3 regions of the Streptomyces sp. NPDC003943 genome follow, and region 2 is predicted to be linked to each of the others. Evidence: riboswitches for the same ligand, from Rfam matches in the RefSeq annotation. Region 2 holds a riboswitch; each other region holds the start of a gene.
What was found. A riboswitch is a leader RNA that binds a small molecule or an ion and turns the genes downstream of it on or off. The one in region 2 is predicted to bind cobalamin.

Region 1 (7,006 bases), on a different contig from region 2:
GAACGGCAGCCCCTCCGGCGCGCCCTTCTCGATCAGGCGGAGCAGCGCGTCCGTGTCGGCGTGCTCCTCGATCAGGTCGCCGAGGCGGTCCAGCTGCTCCTCGCGCAGGGCGCCGAACGACGTGTCGGGCGCGGGCACGAAGCGCCGCCCGGCCGCCGCCGCGACCTCGCGCAGGAAGGCGCGGCGGAAGCCGTCGCTCTCCAGCGAGCCGTGCCAGTGGGTGCCCCAGACCGCGCCGACGCGGCAGCCGTCCAGGAACGCCTCCCCGCCCCGTACGTCCGCGACGCCGTGGTGGATCTCGTAACCCTCGACGTGCTCGCCGAGGGCCTCGCCGACCGGGCGGGCCAGCGTCTTCTCGGGTGCGAAACGGACCCGTACGGGCAGGAGGCCGAGCCCCTCGACGGAGCCGGCCTTCGACTCGACCTCGTCGTCGATGTGCTCGCCGAGGACCTGGAAGCCGCCGCAGATGCCGAGGACCGGCCGGCCCTCGGCGGCGCGCCGGGCGAGCGCGTCGGCCAGGCCGCGTTCGCGCAGCCACGCCAGCGCCTTGACCGTGCCGCGGGTGCCCGGCACCACCACCAGGTCCGCGTCGGCCAGCTCCTCCGGGCGGTCGACGAAGCGCACGACCACGCCCGGCTCGGCGGCCAGCGCGTCGACGTCGGTGAAGTTGGACATGAGGGGTACGGCGCAGACGGCGACCCGCAGCACGTCCTCGCCGACCGGCGGCGCCACGACGGACTCGCGGACCGTGCCGCGCAGCGAGACGCGCAGGCCGTCCTCCTCGTCGATGCCGAGGCCGTGGGCGTACGGCAGGACGCCGAAGGTACGGCGCCCGGTGAGGCCGTGCAGCATGTCGAGGCCCGGTTCGAGCAGTGTGACGTCGCCGCGGAACTTGTTCACCAGGTAGCCGGCGACCAGCCGCTGGTCCTCGGGCGCGAGGAGCGCGGTCGTGCCGAAGAACTGCGCGAAGACGCCGCCGCGGTCGATGTCGCCGACCACGACGACGGGGAGCCGCGCCGCCCGCGCGATGCCCATGTTGACGATGTCGGTGCGCCGCAGGTTGATCTCGGCCGGGCTGCCGGCGCCCTCGCAGATCACCGCGTCGTGCGTGGCGCGCAGCTCCTCCAGGCAGCCGAGGACCGGCTCGAAGAGCTGCTGCTGGCGGCCGCCGTGGTAGCCGCGGGCGCTCAGCTCGCCGACCGGCTTGCCCATGAGGATCACCTGGCTGGAGCGGTCGCTGCCGGGCTTGAGCAGCACCGGGTTCATCTGCGCCGTCGGCTCGACGCGCGCGGCCTGCGCCTGCATGGCCTGGGCGCGGCCGATCTCGGCGCCCTCCCGGGTCACGAACGAGTTCAGGGACATGTTCTGGCCCTTGAACGGCGCGACCTTCAGGCCCTGCCGGACCAGCCACCGGCAGATGCCGGCCGTGACGACGCTCTTGCCCGCGTCGGACGTGGTCCCGGCGACGAGCAGCCCCCCGCCCTTCATGCGCCCCTCCGCTTCCTGCCGCGTACGGCACTGATGATGGTCCGGCCGCCGACACAGGCGGCCAGGGTCAGCCAGGTCACCCGGCGGGACAGCGTGACGGCCCGCTCGATGTCCGCCACCTCGACGGGCCGCCCGGCCGCGTTGAGGACCGGCCGGTGTTCGACCCGGCCGCCGTACGAAAGGGTGCCGCCGAGCCGTACGCCGAGCGCCCCGGCGAACGCGGCCTCCACCGGGCCGGCGTTGGGGCTCGGGTGGCTGCCCGCGTCCGTCCGCCAGGCCCGTACGGCGCCGCGCGGGTCGCCGCCCGCCACGGCGGCGAGCGCGGCGGTGAGCCGGGCGCCGGGCCAGCCGGCGAGGTCGTCGAGCCGGGCCGAGGCCCAGCCGAAGCGCCGGTAGCGCGGCGACTTGTGGCCGACCATCGCGTCCAGGGTGTTGACCGCCCGGAAGCCGAGCAGGCCCGGCACGCCCGCGACCGCGCCCCAGAACAGGGCGCCCACGACGGCGTCGGAGGTGTTCTCGGCGACCGACTCGACGACCGCGCGGGCCATCGCGGGCCCGTCGAGCGCCTGCGGGTCGCGGCCGACCAGGTGCGGCATGCGTTCCCGGGCGACCTCCAGGTCGCCGGCGGCGAGCGCGCCGCCGATCGCGCGGGCCTCGCGGCCCAGGGTCGTACCGCCGACCACGGCCCACACGGAGGCGGCGGTCAGGGCGACGGAGGCGGTCCGGCTGCCCCGTACCGTACGGGCGGCGAGGGCGCCGAGCGCGACGGTGCCGCCGGCGCAGACGGCGGTGTGCAGGGCGCCCCGGGCGCGGTGGTCGCGGTGCAGGCGCTGCTCGACGGCGGCGGCGGCGCGGCCGAAGGCGGCGACGGGATGGCCGCGCCGGGGGTCGCCGACGAGCAGGTCGACGGCGAGGCCGGCGGCCGCTCCGTACGCGAAGACGGCTGTGCTGCGGGACGGGCTCGGGCCGCGGCCGGGCATGGCGCTGTGTCCTCACTCAGGGTCCGCGCCCTGGATCGACGTGACCGGCGGCGAGAGTTCCTGACTTCCGGCCCGTGGGGGCCGGTCACAGTGGCGGGACCGCGCCGGAATCGCACCGGACTTCCTCTACTTGCCGCCGTAATGGCTTCGGCAGTCCACCACGCCCCGCGAACACCCGTCAACTCACCCTTGACCTGCGTCGGGTCACTGTGCGAAGCACCACAAACACGGCACCCGAACACGGCACCACGAACACGGCACCAGGAGCATGGCGGCACACACAAAGCGGCCGGGCGGTCCGCAGGTGTGCTGCGGGCCGCCCGGCCGGTGGGTCCGGGATCGTGCGCGTCAGGCGACGATCAGGTAGATGCCGTACGCCACGGCCGCCGCGCAGAGCGCGAAGCAGGCGTAGGCGCCGGTGCGGGCCAGCGGGGCCGAGCCGCCGTTGGCCGTGGCCTCCTCCTGCTTGGAGAGGCCGGCGACGCCGAGGGTGAAGAAGCCCACGAGGGCGACGGTCACCACGAGGCTGACTCCGAAGACGGAGCCGAGAGCTGCCCAGTCGATCTTCATGTCCGTGCTTCCAGTTCCGTGAGATCCGTCAGACCGCGGCGGCGGGGGCGGCCGGAGCGGCCGGGTCCGCGGGGTTCGGGGCGGGGATGGTGGCCTTCAGGTCCTCGTCCGCGACGGCGGCGACGGAGCCGGCCGGCGGCGGGGTGACGGCCGCGATGGCGGTGGTCACGACGCCCGCGCTCTCGGCCTCGGCCGCGGTCTCGACGTCGTTGACGTTGGTGTGGTCGACGACCTGGCGGCGGGAGACGAGCCAGATGCCGACGCAGGAGGCGACCAGGAAGGCCGCGACGACGTAGACGCCCCACTGGCCCTGCCGGGCGACGAACTCGGCACCCGCGCCGACCAGGCCGGCGGCCGGCAGGGTCAGGCCCCAGGCGACGAACATGCGGGTGGCGGTCGACCAGCGGACGACGCCGCCCTTGCGGCCCAGGCCCGCGCCCATGACGGAGCCGGAGACGGCGTGCGTGGTGGAGAGGGAGAAGCCCAGGTGGGAGGAGGCCAGGATGACCGTCGCGGCGCTGGTCTGGGCGGCGAAGCCCTGCTGCGGCTGGAGGTCGGTGAGGCCCTTGCCCATGGTGCGGATGATGCGCCAGCCGCCGAGGAAGGTGCCGAGCGCGATGGCCGTACCGGCGGAGACGATGACCCAGGCCGGCGGGTTGGAGCCGGGGGCCAGGACGCCGCCGGCGACCAGGGCGAGGGTGATGATGCCCATGGTCTTCTGGGCGTCGTTGGTGCCGTGGGCGAGGGAGACGAGACCGGCGGAGGCGATCTGGCCGGCCCGGTAGCCCTTCTCCTGGGCCTTGCCGTTCTTGCCCTTGCCGATGACGTACGTCAGGCGGGTGCCGAGCGTCGCGGCGATGCCGGCGACGATCGGGGCGGCGACCGCCGGGATGAGGACCTTGGTGACGACGCTCTCGCCGTTGACGCCGCCGAAGCCGATCGAGGCGACGGTCGCGCCGATGAGGCCGCCCATCAGGGCGTGCGAGGAGCTGGACGGCAGTCCGACCAGCCAGGTCACCAGGTTCCAGAGGATCGCGCCGACGAGCGCGGCGAGGATGACTTCGGGCTGGATGCCCGTCTCGTTGACGAGCCCCTTGGAGATCGTCTTGGCGACCTCCACCGAGAGGAACGCGCCGACCAGGTTCAGCACGGCGGACATGGCCACCGCCGTCTTGGGCTTGAGTGCACCGGTCGAGATGGTCGTGGCCATCGCGTTGGCGGTGTCGTGGAAACCGTTCGTGAAATCGAACACTAGAGCTGTCACGACCACAATGGCGAGCAGCAGCGTGATGTGTTCCATTTACCCAGGCAATCGTTCGACGTCAGTGGCTCGTCGAACGTAAGCAACCTGGGTGAACGGAAGATGAACTGGGTCGGGCGCAGTGGTGTCCCGTTCCGGGGTCAGGGGATTCCGCTTACGGGTCCGGCGGGCGCGCTGTCCACGATGCGGTCACCGTGCAACCCCGGGTAAACCGTGCCGTTCCGGGCCTGACGCAACGCGCGTAGCTTCCGTCACCCCCGCGTCGTATCGCCCCGTGGGACCGCTGTGGCAACCGTCAGCCGCACGGAGGACCCGGCGGACGAGACCCATGTCACTCGAAGGAGCCCGGCGAGCCCCCGCCGGGTGGCAGGGCGCGGGCGGGCTGCCGACACTGGGACCGTGCGCCCCGTTACCGCGACGGCAGCGGCCGTCACCACCCTGCTCGGGCTCGGCGCGGCCGCCGTCGTGGCCGGCCGCTACGCCAGCGACGCCGCCCTCGGCGTGCCGTCCGGTCGCCCCTTCCCGGGCGAGCCCAGACTCACCGTGCACGGCACCGGCCCGGAGCGGATCAGCCTCACCCGCAGCCTCGCCGCGCTGCGCCCCGGCACGTACGGGATCGAGGCCGACGGGCTGCACGCCGTCGTCGGCCCCGTGCTCGACCGGGTCCCGCACACCGCCGACACCGTGGTGCGCCGGCTCGAACGGGTCGAGCTCGGCACGCTCGCCCCCGGCGTCCGGGTCCGGCTCACCCCGCAGCTGCACTGCGGCACCCCCGGGACCGCCCTCGGCCTGCCCTACGAGGACGTCGAGATCCCCGGCGAGCTCGGCAGCCTGCCCGCCTGGCTCGTGCCCGGGCCGCGCACCACCTGGGTGATCGCCCTGCACGGCCTCGGCACCACCCGCGAGCACGCGCTCAACCTGGTCCCCTTCCTGCACCGCCGGCGCGTCCCGGTCCTCGTCCCCGCCTACCGCGGCGACGCCGGCGCGCCCGAGGCCGCCGACGGGCTCGGGCACCTCGGCGACGCCGAGTGGCGTGACCTCGACGCCGCCATCCGCTACGCCGTACGGCGCGGCGCCACCGGCGTCGTCCTGCTCGGCTGGGGCACGGGCGCCGCCATGGCCCTGCACGCCGCCGAGAGCTCCGGCGTGCGCGACCGGATCCGCGGCCTCGTCCTCGACTCCCCGGTCCTCGACTGGGAGGCCACCCTGCGCAACCTGGCCGCCGCCCACCGCGTCCCCGCCCCGCTGATCCCGCTCGCCGTGCGCGCCGCCCAGGGCCGTACCGGGCACCACGGCGACCGCCTCCAGGAGGCCGCCGACCCGCACGGGCTGCGCGTGCCGACGCTGCTCTTCCACGGCCCGGACGACACCCTCGCCCCCTGGGACCGCTCGCGCCGGCTCGCCGAGCTCCGCCCCGAGCTCGTCACCCTCAGCACGGTCCGCGACGCCCCGCACGCCGCCATGTGGAACGCGGACCCGGTCCGCTACGAGGAGGCCCTGCGCCGCTTCCTGACCCCGCTGGTCTAGGGCCTGTCCCGACAAGCCGAGACCCGCTGGTCCACCGCGCCGCCGGGACCTCCGTACGCCCTCCGGCCCGGAATCCCGGGCCCGGGGACGGTCCTAACGGCGGCGTTGCGCATTCCGATTGGGCTTTCGGGCCGTCAACGGGAAGACTGCCCCCGTGACGTCTCGAAAGCCCGATGAACCATTGGCGCGCAACTCCAGACTCCGACTCGTCCGTCCGCGGCCGCTCGCCACCGCGCGCAAGGCCGTGACGACCCGGCGCACCCGCCCGGCGCCCCGGCCGCCCGAGGGGACCCCGCCCCGCGCGGAACTGGCCCTGCAGGCGCGGACGGTGCTCGCCGACGCGGTGCGGATCGCCCGCTGGGCCGCGGCCGGGCGGGCCGAGACGGCACTCCCCGCACTCCCCGACGCCGAACGGGCCGCCGCCGCACTGGACCTGACCCCCGGACAGGTCCAGGCCGGCTGGGACCGTGCCCGGCTCGCCGGGCTCGTCGAGCTGCACGGCGGCACCGCCCGACCCGGCTGGCGGCTGACGGCGTGGGACCGCGACGACTCCGCCGTGCTGCGCGGCTGGGTCGCCCTCTTCGACGCCTGGTCGCTCGCGCACCCGGAGCCCGGGGGCGTGGCGCCCGGCGCCGTCGCCGAGGTCGTCGAGGCCGTCCCCCAGGTGCTCTCACTGCTCCAGCTGTCCGCCGGGCCCGTCCCCGTGACCGGCCTGCTCGACCTGCTGCGCCAGCGCGTCGCCGAACTCCGCGAGGAGCGCTGCGAGGTGCCCGCCGCCGGCGCCGTGCCCGAGCCGGTCCCGGCCGCCGAGGGCCTGCCCGCGCTGCTCGACTGGGCCCTCGCGGGCCTCGCCGACGTCGGCGCCCTCACCCTCGGCGACGGCCCGGACGGCGGCCAGGCCACCCTCACCCCGCTCGGCAACTGGGCGGTCTGGGTCAAGCTGGAGCAGATCTGCGTCGCCGCCCAGAGCCCGGCCGGGAACATCGAGCAGTCCGCCGAGGACATGCTCCGCGGCTGCGCCCGGCTCACCCCCGGCCCGGCCCGCGACGAGTACCGCGCCTGGCTCGCCGCCCGCACGCTGTCCAGCGCCGTCGCCGAGCTGATCGCCGTCGCCCGCGGCGAGGACGCCCTGCTGCGCGGACTCGCCTTCGAGGCGCTGCGGGTCGTCGGCGCCCCGGCC
Region 2 (7,006 bases):
GGTGAGCGGGTACATCAGCCGCTCCTCGACGTGGTCCTCGCGGATGTGCTCGGCGGCGATGGAGCGGGCGATGGAACGGCCGTGGCGGGCCGAGTGGTAGGCGACGACGTCCGCCTCGGCGATGGCCTTCACGGCCGCCACCGTCATCAGGTTCGGGTCGCCGGGGCCCAGCCCGACCCCGTACAGCTTGCCGCGCTTCTCGGTCACTTCTGGATCTCCGCTTCGTGCGCGAGCGCGTTCAGCGCCGCCGCCGTCATCGCGCTGCCGCCGCGCCGGCCCCGTACCACCAGGTACTCCAGGCCCAGCTCGTTCGCGGCGAGCGCGTCCTTGGACTCGGCGGCGCCTATGAAGCCGACCGGGATGCCGAGCACGGCCGCCGGCTTCCCGGCGCCCTTCGCGATCATCTCCAGGAGGTGGAACAGCGCGGTCGGCGCGTTGCCGATCGCCACGACCGAGCCCTCCAGGCGGTCCCGCCACAGCTCCATCGCCGCGGCCGAGCGCGTGGTGCCGAGCTCGGCGGCGAGGCCGGGCACGGCCGGGTCGGAGAGCGTGCACACCACGTCGTTGTCGGCGGGCAGCCGCTTGCGGGTCACGCCGCTCGCGACCATCTGCGCGTCGCACAGGATCGGCGCGCCCGCGCGCAGGGCGGCGCGGGCGGCGGTGACGACACCGGGCGAGTACGCGACGTCCTGGACGAGGTCGGTCATGCCGCAGGCGTGGATCATCCGCACCGCGACCGTGGCGACGTCGGCGGGCAGCGCCGCGAGATCCGCCTCGGCGCGGATCGTGGCAAAGGAGCGGCGGTAGATCTCCGCGCCGTCCTTCTCGTACTCGAACATCCTCTTGCTCTCGCTCATCTCGTGGTGGTCGTCGTGGGCGTCGTGATCGTGCGGGCCGATGCGACCGCTTCGGACAGGGACGTACGGGGAGTGGGCACGCCGTCGACCAGGTACGCGTCGTCCCCGGTGGCGACGACGTCGATCCACGCGCCGTGCGGGTGCCCGCAGCGCCGCTCGCACCCGGCGAAGTGCACGGGCAGCGCCCCCGCGGGCGCCCGCCCGGCGTCGGCCCGCACGTCCGCGAGGGACTTGGCGCAACCGGGCCGCCCGGTGCAGGCGGTGACCCCGGCGCCGGGGTCGTCGGCGGTGGTGAGGAGGCCGGCGGCCGCGAGGGCAGCGAGCCGGGACGACGCGGAGGTGCGGGCGGGGGTCGGAGCGTGCGCGGGGCGGAGGCCAGGTGCCTGAGCGGCGGCCGCGGGGCCGCCGGGGGCTGCGGGGCCGCCGGGGGCTGCGGGGGCGGCGGAGTCCGCGGGGCCGGCGGGGCTCGCTTCCGGCAGGTCTGGTGCCGGCACCACGACCGCCCCGCGCCACGGCGTCAGCCGCACCTCGGCCGCGGGCAGCAGCGCCCGCAGCTGAGCGGCGGTCAGCCGGCCCAGCGGAGCCAGCACATGCGCCGCACGCTCCCCGAGCGGGCCGGGCGCGGGTGGCCGCCCGTGCGGCACCGGCGGTACGGGTACGGGCTCCGCCGCGATCCCGGCACCGGCCAGGGCGGCCGTCCAGTCCGGGGCGTGGCCGTCGGGCAGCTCGCGCAGTCGCCAGGCGCCGTTCCCGGCCGCTTCGGCGGCGTCGAGGAAGACGAGGGCGGCGGCCAGGGCGGCGCGGGCGGCCGTCGTGGCGGTGACGCCGGGAGCGGCGTCGGCCGGCGCGGGGTCCGCCTCCGTCACGCGGAACACCCGCGACCCCAGCCGCAGCAGCACGTCCCCGCCCGCCCCTGCGATCAAGGTCACATCGCCGCCGAGCCCGGCCACGTCGCCCCGCCCGTCGTCCAGGACGAACAGAAACCGTCCCGAAAGGGACGCCGCCCGCGGTGCCGCGCAGAGCAGCGCGTCCAGCTCGCGCGCCCACAACTGGACGTCGGCGTGGCCGAGTCCGTCGAGGCCGGCGGCAGGGGAGGCGAGGATGTTGCGGACGCGTTCGTGGGTGGGGGAGGGGAGGAGGCCGGCCCGGTCGAGGAGGTCGGCGAGGTCGGCGCCGCAGCCGTCCGGGAGGCCGCGCAGTTCGAGGTTGCCGCGTGAGGTGATGGTGACGCTGCCGTCCCCCAGGGTCTCGGCGGCGTCGGCCAGGACCTCGACCTGATCCTGCGTCAACCGCCCGGCGGGCAGCCGGAGTCGGGCCAGGAAGCCGTCGGCGGCGGCATGCAGGCGGAGCGCGCCCGGGCACGCGTCGCCACGGTCCCGTATGACGGGTTCGCCCCGTTCGGGCGCCGGGGGTGGGGTGGGCGGCATGGCGGCGAGCATACCCACGGGGAACCGCCCGGCCACCGAGTGTGATCCGGTCGACTCCCGGAGCGCGATGCGGCCGACGGCCGCGGGGGATCCGGCCGGGGCGCGGTCCGATTCGGGCGCGGCCGCGGCGCGAACCGCCCGCCCTTCGGGCGTGATCCGGCGGCCTCCGGTCGCGATCCGGCCGAACGCCCGTCGCGGGGCGCCCGACCCCCGTCGCGGTCCAGTCGACCCCGTCGCGATGCGGTCGCCTTCCCCCGCGATGCGGCGCCTTCCCTCGCAGCCCGGCCGGCCCCCGTCGCGATCCCGCCGAACCCCGTCGCGATGCGGCGCCTTCCCCGCAGCCCGGCCGACCTCCCCCGCGATGCGGTCGCCTTTCCTCGCAGCCCGGCCGACCCCGTCGAGATCCGGCCGACGTCCCCCGCGGTCCCACCGACGTCCCCCGCGATCCGGCCGACCTCCCCCGCGATGCGGCGCCTTCCCTCGCAGCCCGGCCGGCCCCGTCGCGGTCGCCGACCCCGTCGCGATCCGGCCGATTCCCCGGCGCGATCCAGCCCACCGCCCCCCGATGTGATCCGGCCGACCCCGCCGTGCCCTCCGGGCCGTGGGTCGCACGATCTAGGATGCAGATCGGCATGGGGTCCCAGGGCCCCGGGGAGGAAGCCCGGTGAGAATCCGGCGCGGTCCCGCCACTGTGAGCCGGTCCCGGGCAATCCGGTGGCCGGTGAGTCAGGAACTCCTGCCGTCCACACGACCACCCGGGGCGCGGACAACCCCGAGGAAGGGCCTGAGCCTCCCCATGCTCCTGCTGCTGTCGCACTCCGACACCGACCTGCTCAGCGCCCGCGCGGCGAACACCACCGCGACCGGCGACGAAGGCGTGGAGTGGCGTTACGCCAACCCCGCCCGCCTCCCCCTCGACGATCTCGCGGCGCTGCTCGACGGCGCCGAGCTCGTCGTCGTACGCCTGCTCGGCGGGCTGCGGTCCTGGCAGGAGGGCCTGGACGCGGTGCTCGCCGCCGGGAAGCCGGTGGTCGTGCTGAGCGGCGAACAGGCGCCGGACGCGCAGCTCATGAGCTCGTCCACGGTGCCGGTCGGCGTGGCCACCGAGGCGCACGCCTACCTCGCGCACGGCGGCCCGGCGAACCTCGGCCAGCTCGCCCGCTTCCTCTCCGACACGGTCCTGCTCACCGGCCACGGCTTCGAGCCGCCGGCCGCCGCCCCCACCTGGGGCCCGCTCGACCGCCCGGCGAAGGACGGCAGTGGTCCGACGGTCGCCGTGCTCTACTACCGCGCCCACCACATGAGCGGCAACACCGCCTTCGTGGGCGCCCTCTGCGACGCCATCGAGGACGCCGGTGCCAAGGCCCTCCCGCTGTACGTGGCGTCCCTGCGCGCCCCCGAGGCTGAGCTGCTCGACACGCTCCGGACCGCCGACGCGATCGTCACCACCGTCCTCGCCGCCGGTGGCACCAAGCCGGCCGAGGCGCAGGCGGGCGGCGACGAGGAGGCGTGGGACGCGGGTGCGCTGGCCGCGCTCGACGTGCCGATCCTGCAGGCGCTGTGCCTGACCGGCTCGCGGGCCGCCTGGGAGGAGAACGACGAGGGCCTGTCGCCGCTGGACGCGGCCAGCCAGGTCGCCGTGCCGGAGTTCGACGGCCGGCTGATCACCGTCCCGTTCTCCTTCAAGGAGATCGACGAGGACGGCCTGCCGGCGTACGTGGCGGACGCCGAGCGCGCCGCGCGGGTCGCCGGCATCGCCGTCCGGCACGCCCGGCTTCGGCACATCCCGAACGCCGAGAAGAAGCTGGCGCTCGTGCTCTCCGCGTACCCGACGAAGCACTCCCGGATCGGCAACGCGGTCGGCCTGGACACCCCCGCCTCCGCCGTGTCCCTTCTCAGGCGGCTCCTCGCCGAGGGCTACGACTTCGGGCCGGTCGAGGACATCCCGGGCCTGGTCTCCGGCGACGGCGACGAGCTGATCTACGCCCTCATCGAGGCCGGCGGCCACGACCAGGACTGGCTGACGGAGGAGCAGCTGGCCCGCAACCCGGTCCGCATCCCGGCCGCCGACTACAAGCGCTGGTACGCCCAGCTGCCGGCCGAGCTGCGCGAGCAGGTCGAGGAGCACTGGGGCCCGGCGCCCGGCGAGATGTTCCTGGACCGCTCGCGGAACCCGGAGGGCGACATCGTGCTCGCCGCCCTGCGCCGCGGGAACCTGCTCGTCCTCATCCAGCCGCCGCGCGGCTTCGGCGAGAACCCGATCGCGATCTACCACGACCCGGACCTGCCGCCGTCGCACCACTACCTGGCGGCCTACCGCTGGATCGCGGCCCGCGCCGAGGACGGCGGTTTCGGCGCCGACGCGATGGTGCACCTGGGCAAGCACGGCAACCTGGAGTGGCTGCCCGGCAAGAACGCCGGCCTGTCCGCCGCCTGCGGCCCGGACGCGGCCCTCGGCGACCTGCCGCTCGTCTACCCGTTCCTGGTCAACGACCCGGGCGAGGGCACCCAGGCCAAGCGCCGGGTGCACGCCACGCTCGTCGACCACCTCGTGCCGCCGATGGCGCGCGCCGACTCGTACGGCGACATCGCGCGCCTGGAGCAGCTGCTCGACGAGTACGCGCAGATCAGCAGCATGGACCCGGCGAAGCTGCCGGCCATCCGGGCGCAGATCTGGACGCTGATCCAGGCCGCCAAGCTCGACCACGACCTCGGCATGGCCGACCGGCCGGACGACGACGGCTTCGACGACTTCCTGCTGCACGTCGACGGCTGGCTGTGCGAGGTCAAGGACGCCCAGATCCGCGACGGTCTGCACGTCCTCGGTGGCGCGCCGACCGGCGAGGCCCGGGTCAACCTGGTCCTGTCGATCCTCCGCGCGCGCCAGATCTGGGGCGGCACGCAGGCGCTGCCCGGTCTGCGCGAGGCCCTCGGCCTGGACGAGTCGGCCGCCACCCGGACCACGGCCGACGAGGCCGAGGCGAAGGCCCGCGAGCTGGTCGAGGCGATGGAGGCGGCGGACTGGGACGTGGCCGCCGTCCCCACGGGCCACGGGCCGGACGTCGAGGCCGTGCTGCGCTTCGCCTGCGAGCAGGTCGTGCCGCGCCTCGCCGCCACCACCGACGAACTCGCCCACGCCGTCCACGCCCTGAACGGCGGCTTCGTGCCGGCCGGCCCGTCCGGCTCGCCGCTGCGCGGCCTGGTCAACGTGCTGCCGACCGGCCGCAACTTCTACTCCGTCGACCCCAAGGCCGTGCCCTCGCGGCTCGCCTGGGAGACCGGCCAGGCGCTCGCCGACTCCCTCCTGGAGCGCTACCGCACCGACAACGGCGAGTGGCCGACCTCCGTGGGCCTGTCCCTGTGGGGTACGAGCGCGATGCGCACCGCCGGCGACGACGTCGCCGAGGCCCTCGCGCTGCTCGGCGTCCGCCCGGTGTGGGACGACGCCTCGCGCCGTGTGAAGGGCCTGGAGGCCATCCCGCTCGCCGAGCTGGGCCGCCCGCGCATCGACGTCACGCTGCGCATCTCCGGCTTCTTCCGCGATGCCTTCCCGCACGTCATCGGGCTCCTCGACGATGCCGTGCGGCTGGTCGCGGGCCTGGCGGACGAGTCGGCCGAGGACAACTTCGTCCGCGCCCACGCCCAGGCCGACCTCGCCGAGCACGGCGACGAACGCCGCGCCACCACCCGTATCTTCGGCTCCCGGCCCGGCACCTACGGCGCCGGTCTGCTCCAGCTGATCGACTCGCGCGACTGGCGCACGGACGCCGACCTGGCCGAGGTCTACACGGTGTGGGGCGGTTACGCGTACGGCCGCGGGCTCGAAGGGCGCCCGGCGCGCGCCGAGATGGAGACCGCGTACAAGCGGATCGCCGTCGCCGCGAAGAACACGGACACGCGCGAGCACGACATCGCAGACTCCGACGACTACTTCCAGTACCACGGCGGCATGGTCGCCACCGTGCGTGCCCTGCGCGGCACGGCCCCCGAGGCGTACATCGGCGACTCCACCCGCCCCGAGACCGTCCGCACCCGCACCCTCGTCGAGGAGACCTCCCGCGTCTTCCGCGCCCGCGTGGTCAACCCGCGCTGGATCGAGGCGATGCGCCGCCACGGCTACAAGGGCGCGTTCGAGCTGGCCGCGACCGTCGACTACCTCTTCGGCTACGACGCCACGACCGGCGTGGTCGCCGACTGGATGTACGACAAGCTGACGCAGGAGTACGTCCTCGACCCGGAGAACCAGGCCTTCCTCAAGGAGGCCAACCCCTGGGCCCTGCACGGCATCGCCGAGCGGCTCCTGGAGGCCGAGTCCCGCGGCATGTGGGAGAAGCCGGACGCGGACACCCTCGCGGCGCTGCGCCAGGTCTTCCTGGAGACCGAGGGAGACATCGAGGGCGCGGCGGATTCCGCGGGCGGGGAGGACTGACCACATGACGGCAGTGACGGCGGTACGGAGAGCGGCGACGGCGGCCGTGGTGCTCGGCCTCGGCCTGGCCCTGGGGGCCTGCTCGGGCGGTACGGACGGCGGTGGCGGTACGGCCCCGGAGCCGGGCGCCACGACGGCCCCGGCCACGCCGACGGCCGCGCCCTCCGACACGGCGTCCGCGACCCCGTCCGTGACGCCTTCCGCGACGCCCTCCGCGACCCGGGAGCCGGCGTCCCCGACGCCGTCCCGGGTCCGGATCAGTCCGAGTCGCGGCGGCTGGAAGGTGAAGACCT
Region 3 (7,006 bases), on a different contig from region 2:
CGGCACCGGCTACTTCGCCCGCTGCCTCCAGCACGAGACGGACCACCTCTACGGCTTCCTCTACATCGACAAGCTGTCGAAGCGGGACCGCAAGGACGCCCTGCGCCAGATGGAAGAGGGCACGCCGCGCTACCCGGTCGTCCCGAACGACTGACCCTCACTTCTGCGCGCACCCACGGCGCGGTGGACGGCCCAGCCGACCGCCGCGCCGATCGCGTACCAGAACAGGTCCGGCACGTTGAACGTCGTGCCGAGCACCAGGCGCGCGAGCGTGCTGCGCGCGGCCAGCTCCGCCGGTACGCCGGTCAGCTGGAACAGCTCCACGGCCCAGCTGAACCCGAGGGCGGCCCAGGCCGCCACGGCCGGCCGGACCCGCGGCACCACCAGCACCACCAGGGCCAGGACGAGCAGCGTGTAGAGCGCGTCGCCCGCGTACTTCGCGACGACGCCCGACGCCGCGGACCTGATTCCCAGGCCCGCGGCGACGGTGAGCAGAGCGGCGGAGCACGCCAGGAGGCGCGTGCCGAGCCGCGCGCGTAAGAAGATCCCCATGCCGGGCACCCTACGCGTCCGGAACCGAGGCGATCAGAAGTCCTCGTCCAGGTCGACCGAGCCCTCGACCGCCACCTGGTAGGCGGACGGCCGGCGCTCGAAGAAGTTCGTCAGCTCCTGGACGCCCTGGAGCTCCATGAACGCGAACGGGTTCTCCGAGCCGAACACCGGGGCGAAGCCCAGGCGGGTCAGGCGCTGGTCGGCGACGCACTGGAGGTACTCGCGCATCGACTCCGTGTTCATGCCCGGCAGGCCGTCACCGCACAGGTCCTGGCCGAACTGGAGCTCCGCCTCGACGGCCTCCTTCAGCATGTCGGTGACCTGCTGCTGCAGCTCGTCGTCGAAGAGCTCCGGCTCCTCCTTGCGGACGGTGTCCACGACCTCGAAGGCGAAGTTCATGTGCATCGTCTCGTCCCGGAACACCCAGTTGGTGCCGGTGGCCAGGCCGTGCAGCAGACCGCGGCTGCGGAACCAGTACACGTAGGCGAAGGCGCCGTAGAAGAACAGGCCCTCGATGCAGGCGGCGAAGCAGATCAGGTTGAGCAGGAAGCGGCGCCGGTCGGCGGCCGTCTCCAGCCTCTCGATCTTCTCGACCGAGTCCATCCACTTGAAGCAGAACTGCGCCTTCTCGCGGATGGAGGGGATGTTCTCGACGGCCGCGAAGGCCGCCGCGCGGTCGTCCGGGTCGGGCAGGTAGGTGTCGAGCAGCGTCAGGTAGAACTGGACGTGCACGGCCTCCTCGAAGAGCTGGCGGCTCAGGTAGAGGCGCGCCTCCGGGGAGTTGATGTGCTTGTAGAGCGTCAGCACCAGGTTGTTGGCCACGATCGAGTCGCCGGTCGCGAAGAACGCGACGAGGCGGCCGATCATGTGCTGCTCGCCCGGGGACAGCTTGGCGAGGTCGGCGACGTCCGAGTGGAGGTCGACCTCCTCCACGGTCCAGGTGTTCTTGATGGCGTCCCGGTAGCGCTCGTAGAAGTCCGGGTAGCGCATCGGACGCAGGGTCAGTTCGAAGCCCGGGTCGAGCAGGTTGTGAGAACGGGTGGTGCTCATTACTGGCATGCCTCGCAGGACTCGGGGTTCTCCAGGGAGCAGGCGACGGCGTCCGCGTCGGGCGTGGCCTGCTGGACGGGGATCGTGGTGGCCTGGGCGGCGCGGGCGATCCGGGTCGCCGGACGCGAGCGCAGGTAGTACGTGGTCTTCAGGCCCTGCTTCCAGGCGTACGCGTACATCGACGACAGCTTGCCGATGGTCGGCGTCTCCATGAACAGGTTCAGGGACTGCGCCTGGTCCAGGAACGGGGTGCGGGCGGCGGCCATGTCGATCAGGCCGCGCTGCGGGATCTCCCAGGCCGTGCGGTACAGCTCGCGGACCTCGGCCGGCACCCAGCCGAAGCCGGCGACCGAGCCGTTGGAGTCGCGCAGCGCCTCACGGGTCTGCGCGTCCCACACGCCGAGCTCCTTGAGCTCCGCCACCAGGTACGAGTTGACCTGGAGGAACTCGCCGGACAGCGTCTCGCGCTTGAACAGGTTGGAGACCTGCGGCTCGATGCACTCGTAGACGCCCGCGATCGAGGCGATCGTCGCGGTCGGGGCGATGGCGAGCAGCAGGCTGTTGCGCATGCCGACGGCGGCGATCCGCTCGCGCAGCGCGGCCCAGCGCTCCGGCCAGTTCAGCTCGACGTCGTAGTGGTCGGGGTGCAGCACACCGCGGGCCGTACGGGTCTTGTCCCAGGCCGGCAGCGGGCCGTTGCGCTCGGCGAGGTCGGCGGACGCCTCGTACGCGGCGAGCATGATCCGCTCGGCGATCCGGGTGGACAGGGCGCGCGCCTCGGCCGAGTCGAAGGGCAGCCGCAGCTTGAAGAAGACGTCCTGGAGGCCCATCGCGCCCAGGCCCACCGGACGCCACTTGGCGTTGGAGCGGCCGGCCTGCTCGGTCGGGTAGAAGTTGATGTCGACGACCCGGTCGAGGAACGTGACGGCGGTGCGGACGGTCTCGTCGAGCCGCTCCCAGTCCAGGTCCGAACCGGACACGAACGAGCCCAGGTTGACCGAGCCGAGGTTGCAGACGGCGGTCTCGCCGTCGTTGGTGACCTCGATGATCTCGGTGCAGAGGTTGGAGGAGTGGACGACCGTGCCGGGCTCGGCGGTCTGGTTCGCGGTCCGGTTGGCGGCGTCCTTGAAGGTCATCCAGCCGTTGCCGGTCTGCGCCAGGGTGCGCATCATGCGGCCGTACAGGTCGCGGGCCGGCATGGTCTTGCGGGCCAGGCCCGCCGCCTCGGCCTTGCGGTAGGCGGCGTCGAACTCCTCGCCGTACAGGTCGACCAGCTCGGGCACGTCGGCCGGCGAGAACAGCGACCACTCGGCGTCCGCGTTGACCCGGCGCATGAACTCGTCCGGGATCCAGTGGGCCAGGTTGAGGTTGTGCGTACGGCGGGCGTCCTCGCCGGTGTTGTCGCGGAGCTCCAGGAACTCCTCGATGTCCGCGTGCCAGGTCTCCAGGTAGACGGCGGCGGCGCCCTTGCGGCGGCCGCCCTGGTTCACGGCGGCGACGGAGGCGTCCAGCGTCTTCAGGAACGGCACGATGCCGTTGGAGTGCCCGTTGGTGCCGCGGATGAGCGAACCGCGGGCGCGGATGCGGGAGTACGACAGGCCGATGCCGCCCGCGTGCTTCGACAGCCGCGCGACCTGGTGGTAGCGGTCGTAGATGGAGTCCAGCTCGTCCTGCGGCGAGTCGAGCAGGTAGCAGGACGACATCTGCGGGTGGCGGGTGCCGGAGTTGAAGAGCGTGGGGGAGGACGGCAGGTAGTCCAGGCGGCTCATCAGGCCGTAGAGCGCCGTCACCTCGTCGAGCGCGCGGACCGAGTCGTCCTCGGCGAGGCCGGCGGCCACGCGCAGCATGAAGTGCTGCGGGGTCTCGATGACCTTGCGGGTGATCGGGTGGCGCAGGAGGTAGCGCGAGTAGAGCGTGCGCAGGCCGAAGTAGCCGAAGCGGTCGTCGGCGGCGGCGTCGATCGTCGCGTCGAGCCGCTCGGCGTGCAGAGCCACGAAGTCGGCCGTGCGGTCGGCGATCAGGCCCTCGCGGTGGCCGACGGCGACGGAGGCGGCGAAGGACACCGCGCCCTGGCCGGCCGCCTCCTGGGCGATCGTGATCGTCAGGAGCCGGGCGGCGAGCCGGGAGTACGCCGGGTCCTCGGCGATCAGGCCGGCGGCGGCCTCCGTGGCCAGCTCGCGCAGCTCCGCCTCGTCCGAGCCGGGGTGCCGGCCGCGCAGCGCGGCGGCGGCGACCCGGCCGGGGTCGGTGTCCGGGAGGTCGGCGGTGAGATCGGTCAGGGTCCGCAGCAGCGCGGTCCCGGGGCCGTCGGTCTCGACCGCGGAAGCCTCGGCCGAAGCCGGATCGGCGGGCGCGATGGTCACGTGGGGGCTCTCCCTCGCTCGGCACGGGGCCATGGCGGGAGGCGGCAACGGGCGCCGTACGCACGGCGGCGCCGCGTCCACCGGCCCACTCCGCGAGGCCCGGACGTCAGTGACACCCGGAACGGACGGACCGGGCGCGCTGTCGGCAGGTCCTCGGACTCACGTCGTACGGAAACGCACTTAGTACACCGTTGCGGGACAGTTCCGGATTTTCACCGGATTCCCCTGCGGCGACAGCGAGGACGAGCATACATGTGGGGGGCGCCCCTCGGAGCACCCCCCACATGTTGTGTGTCGTCAGTGCTCCGTCAACTCCAGTGCGTAGGTGCGCAGGAGGTGGTCGGGGATCGGCTCCCAGTCCCGCTCGGGGGTGCGGACGAAGCCGAGCCGCTCGTATATCCGGTGCGCGGAGACCATCACGTCGGCCGTGGAGAGCACGAGCCGCGCGCAGCCGGGCAGGGCCCGCGCCCGGTCGACGCACGCCCGCACGAGGGCCTCGCCGACGCCCCGGCCACGCGCGTCCGGCGCGACGACGAGCATCCGGAACTCCGCCTCGCCCTCGACCGCGATGTCCGCCCAGGCGGTGCCGCCCGCGGCGAAGGTCACCCCGCCGATGACCCGCCCTTCGGCGTCGACGGCGACGAGCACCTCGCTCTCGCGCGCCCGGCGGGCCGTGTCGCGGAGTACGGCCAGGTAGAAGTCGTCCTCGCCGTGCAGCAGCAGCCCGTCGTTCAGATAGGTCAGGCCGGTGAGGTCACCGAGCTCCTCGTACTCCTCGGGCCGTACCGCCCTGATCGTGAAGTCCATGCCCGGCAGTCTGCACCCGACACGGCCGCGCCCGCCTCCCGGATTCCGGGGGCGGGCGCGGCCGTGTCGTGGCCGGTCAGTGACCGGTGCCGACCTTCGGCAGTTCGGTGACGACGCCCGCGTCGCCCGCGTCGGCCGTGTAGTCCTCCGGCGAGGTCTCGTCGACGCCGTCGGGGGTGCCGACGGAGCGCAGGACGAGGGTGAGGACGACGGTGACGAGGACGTTGAGGACGAAGGCGGTGAGGCCGATGTAGCCGATCTCGCCGATGCCCGGGATCTCGGCCGCGGAGCCGCCGAAGTGGCTCTGGGTGGGGCTGGCGACCCCGTACGCGGCGGCCGTGCCGTAGACCATGCCGACGGCCCAGCCGGCGAGCAGTGCCCAGCGGTGCGGCCAGCGCGTGAAGAGGCCGCCGACCAGGGACGGGAAGGTCTGCAGGATCCAGATGCCGCCGAGCAGCTGGAAGTTGATGGCGACGGTCTTGTCCATGGTGAGGACGAAGACCAGGGCGCCGACCTTCACCAGGAGCGAGACGAGCTTGGAGACCTTGGTCTCCTGCTCGGCGGTGGCGTCCGGCTTGATGAAGTCCTTGTAGATGTTGCGGGTGAAGAGGTTGGCCGCGGCGATCGACATGATCGCGGCCGGCACGAGCGCGCCGATGCCGATGGCGGCGAAGGCGATGCCGGCGAACCAGTCCGGGAACATGTTCTCGAAGAGCTGCGGGATGGCGAGCTGACCGTTGGTCACCTTCACCCCGGCGGCGATGGCCATGAAGCCGAGCAGCGCGAGCAGGCCCAGCATCAGCGAGTACAGCGGCAGGATCGTGGTGTTGCGGCGGATCACGTTGCGGCTCTTGGAGGAGAGCGTCGCCGTGATCGAGTGCGGGTACATGAAGAGCGCGAGCGCCGAGCCGAGCGCGAGCGTCGCGTACGTCCACTGGCCGGCCTCGCCGGGCACCAGGGCGCCCTTGGGCTTGTGGGTGGCCGGGTTGATCGTCTTGTACGCCTCGGCCGCCTTGCCGAAGATCTCGTCGAAGCCGCCCAGCTTGATCGGGATGTAGATGATCGCCACCGCGATGACGATGTAGATCAGCGTGTCCTTGACGAACGCGATGAGCGCGGGCGCGCGCAGGCCGGACGAGTAGGTGTACGCGGCGAGCACGCCGAAGGCGATGAGCAGCGGCAGGTCCTTCACGAACCAGTTGGTGTTCTCGCCGCCGCCGACGCCCATCACGTCCAGGACGGCCTGGATGCCGACCAGCTGGAGCGCGATGTACGGCATGGTGGCGAGGATGCCGGTGACGGCGACCGCCAGCGACAGGCCCTTGGAGCCGAAGCGGCCGCGGACGAAGTCCGAGGTCGTCACGTACCCGTGCTTGTGCGACACCGACCACAGGCGGGGCAGGAAGGTGAAGATCAGCGGGTAGACCAGGATCGTGTACGGCACGGCGAAGAAGCCGGCCGCGCCCGCCGCGTAGATCGCTGCCGGGACGGCGACGAAGGTGTACGCGGTGTAGAGGTCGCCGCCCAGCAGGAACCAGGTGATCCAGGTGCCGAACGAGCGCCCGCCCAGGCCCCATTCGTCGAGGCTGTGCTCGTTCTCGGCCCGGCGCCACTTGGCGGCCAGGAAGCCCATGACCGTGACGGCCAGGAAGAAGAAGACGAAGACGCCGAGCGCGACGCCGTTCACGCCGTCCTTCATCGCGCGTCACCTCCCTTGCGGGCGCGCTGGTCACGCTGCCACAGCTTGTAGGCCACCACGGTCAGCGCGGTGGAGATGAGCACCCAGAGCATCTGGTACCAGTAGAAGAACGGGATCCCGATGAAGGTGGGGTCCACCTTCGCGTAGGAGCTCACCCAGAGCATCGCGACGAACGGCGCGACGAGGCAGACGGCGATCACCACCCTGAGGGGTGTGACGACCGGTTGTTTCCCTTGTGCGGCTTCTGACATGGCGATTCCGTCCCCTCGCTGATCACCTCGTGATGACCGGGAAATCTAGGGGAACGCTTCGATTCGCGGAACCCCTGTCCGTATAACGGATGAGACTCACAGCCAGCCCTCCTTCACCGCCCGCACCCCCGCCTCGAAACGGCTGCGCGCGCCGAGCCGGGACATCAGCTCCGAACTCATCCGCCGCACGGTGCGCAGCGAGACCCCGAGCCGGCGCGCGGCGATGTCGTCGGTGCAGCCGATGCCGAGGAGCATCAGCAACTCGCGCTCCTGCGGGGAGAGAT

Region 1: another riboswitch for cobalamin. It lies ahead of ACWEV0_RS15040 (cobalamin biosynthesis protein); the one in region 2 lies ahead of cobN (cobaltochelatase subunit CobN).
Region 3: another riboswitch for cobalamin. It lies ahead of ACWEV0_RS28915 (ribonucleoside-diphosphate reductase subunit alpha); the one in region 2 lies ahead of cobN (cobaltochelatase subunit CobN).

Annotation. Positions count from the first base shown of each region.
Region 1 covers NZ_JBSGIW010000029.1:59,306-66,311, forward strand. Annotated here, with positions in the region: gene ACWEV0_RS15035 (cobyric acid synthase) at 1-1,488, opposite strand, end outside; gene ACWEV0_RS15040 (cobalamin biosynthesis protein) at 1,485-2,468, opposite strand; adenosylcobalamin (AdoCbl) riboswitch at 2,514-2,607, opposite strand; gene ACWEV0_RS15045 (hypothetical protein) at 2,817-3,038, opposite strand; gene ACWEV0_RS15050 (anion permease) at 3,067-4,338, opposite strand; gene ACWEV0_RS15055 (alpha/beta hydrolase) at 4,699-5,826, shown strand; gene ACWEV0_RS15060 (hypothetical protein) at 5,981-7,006, shown strand, end outside.
Region 2 covers NZ_JBSGIW010000107.1:3,478-10,483, reverse strand. Annotated here, with positions in the region: gene cobJ (precorrin-3B C(17)-methyltransferase) at 1-147, opposite strand, end outside; gene ACWEV0_RS31330 (precorrin-8X methylmutase) at 204-857, opposite strand; gene ACWEV0_RS31325 (cobalamin biosynthesis protein CobG) at 854-2,296, opposite strand; cobalamin riboswitch at 2,900-3,038, shown strand; gene cobN (cobaltochelatase subunit CobN) at 3,081-6,713, shown strand; gene ACWEV0_RS31315 (hypothetical protein) at 6,718-7,006, shown strand, end outside.
Region 3 covers NZ_JBSGIW010000088.1:9,860-16,865, reverse strand. Annotated here, with positions in the region: gene def (peptide deformylase) at 1-154, shown strand, start outside; gene ACWEV0_RS28925 (ribosomal maturation YjgA family protein) at 130-552, opposite strand; gene ACWEV0_RS28920 (ribonucleotide-diphosphate reductase subunit beta) at 586-1,611, opposite strand; gene ACWEV0_RS28915 (ribonucleoside-diphosphate reductase subunit alpha) at 1,602-3,965, opposite strand; cobalamin riboswitch at 4,093-4,215, opposite strand; gene ACWEV0_RS28910 (GNAT family N-acetyltransferase) at 4,263-4,772, opposite strand; gene mctP (monocarboxylate uptake permease MctP) at 4,849-6,471, opposite strand; gene ACWEV0_RS28900 (DUF3311 domain-containing protein) at 6,468-6,722, opposite strand; gene ACWEV0_RS28895 (LuxR C-terminal-related transcriptional regulator) at 6,819-7,006, opposite strand, start outside.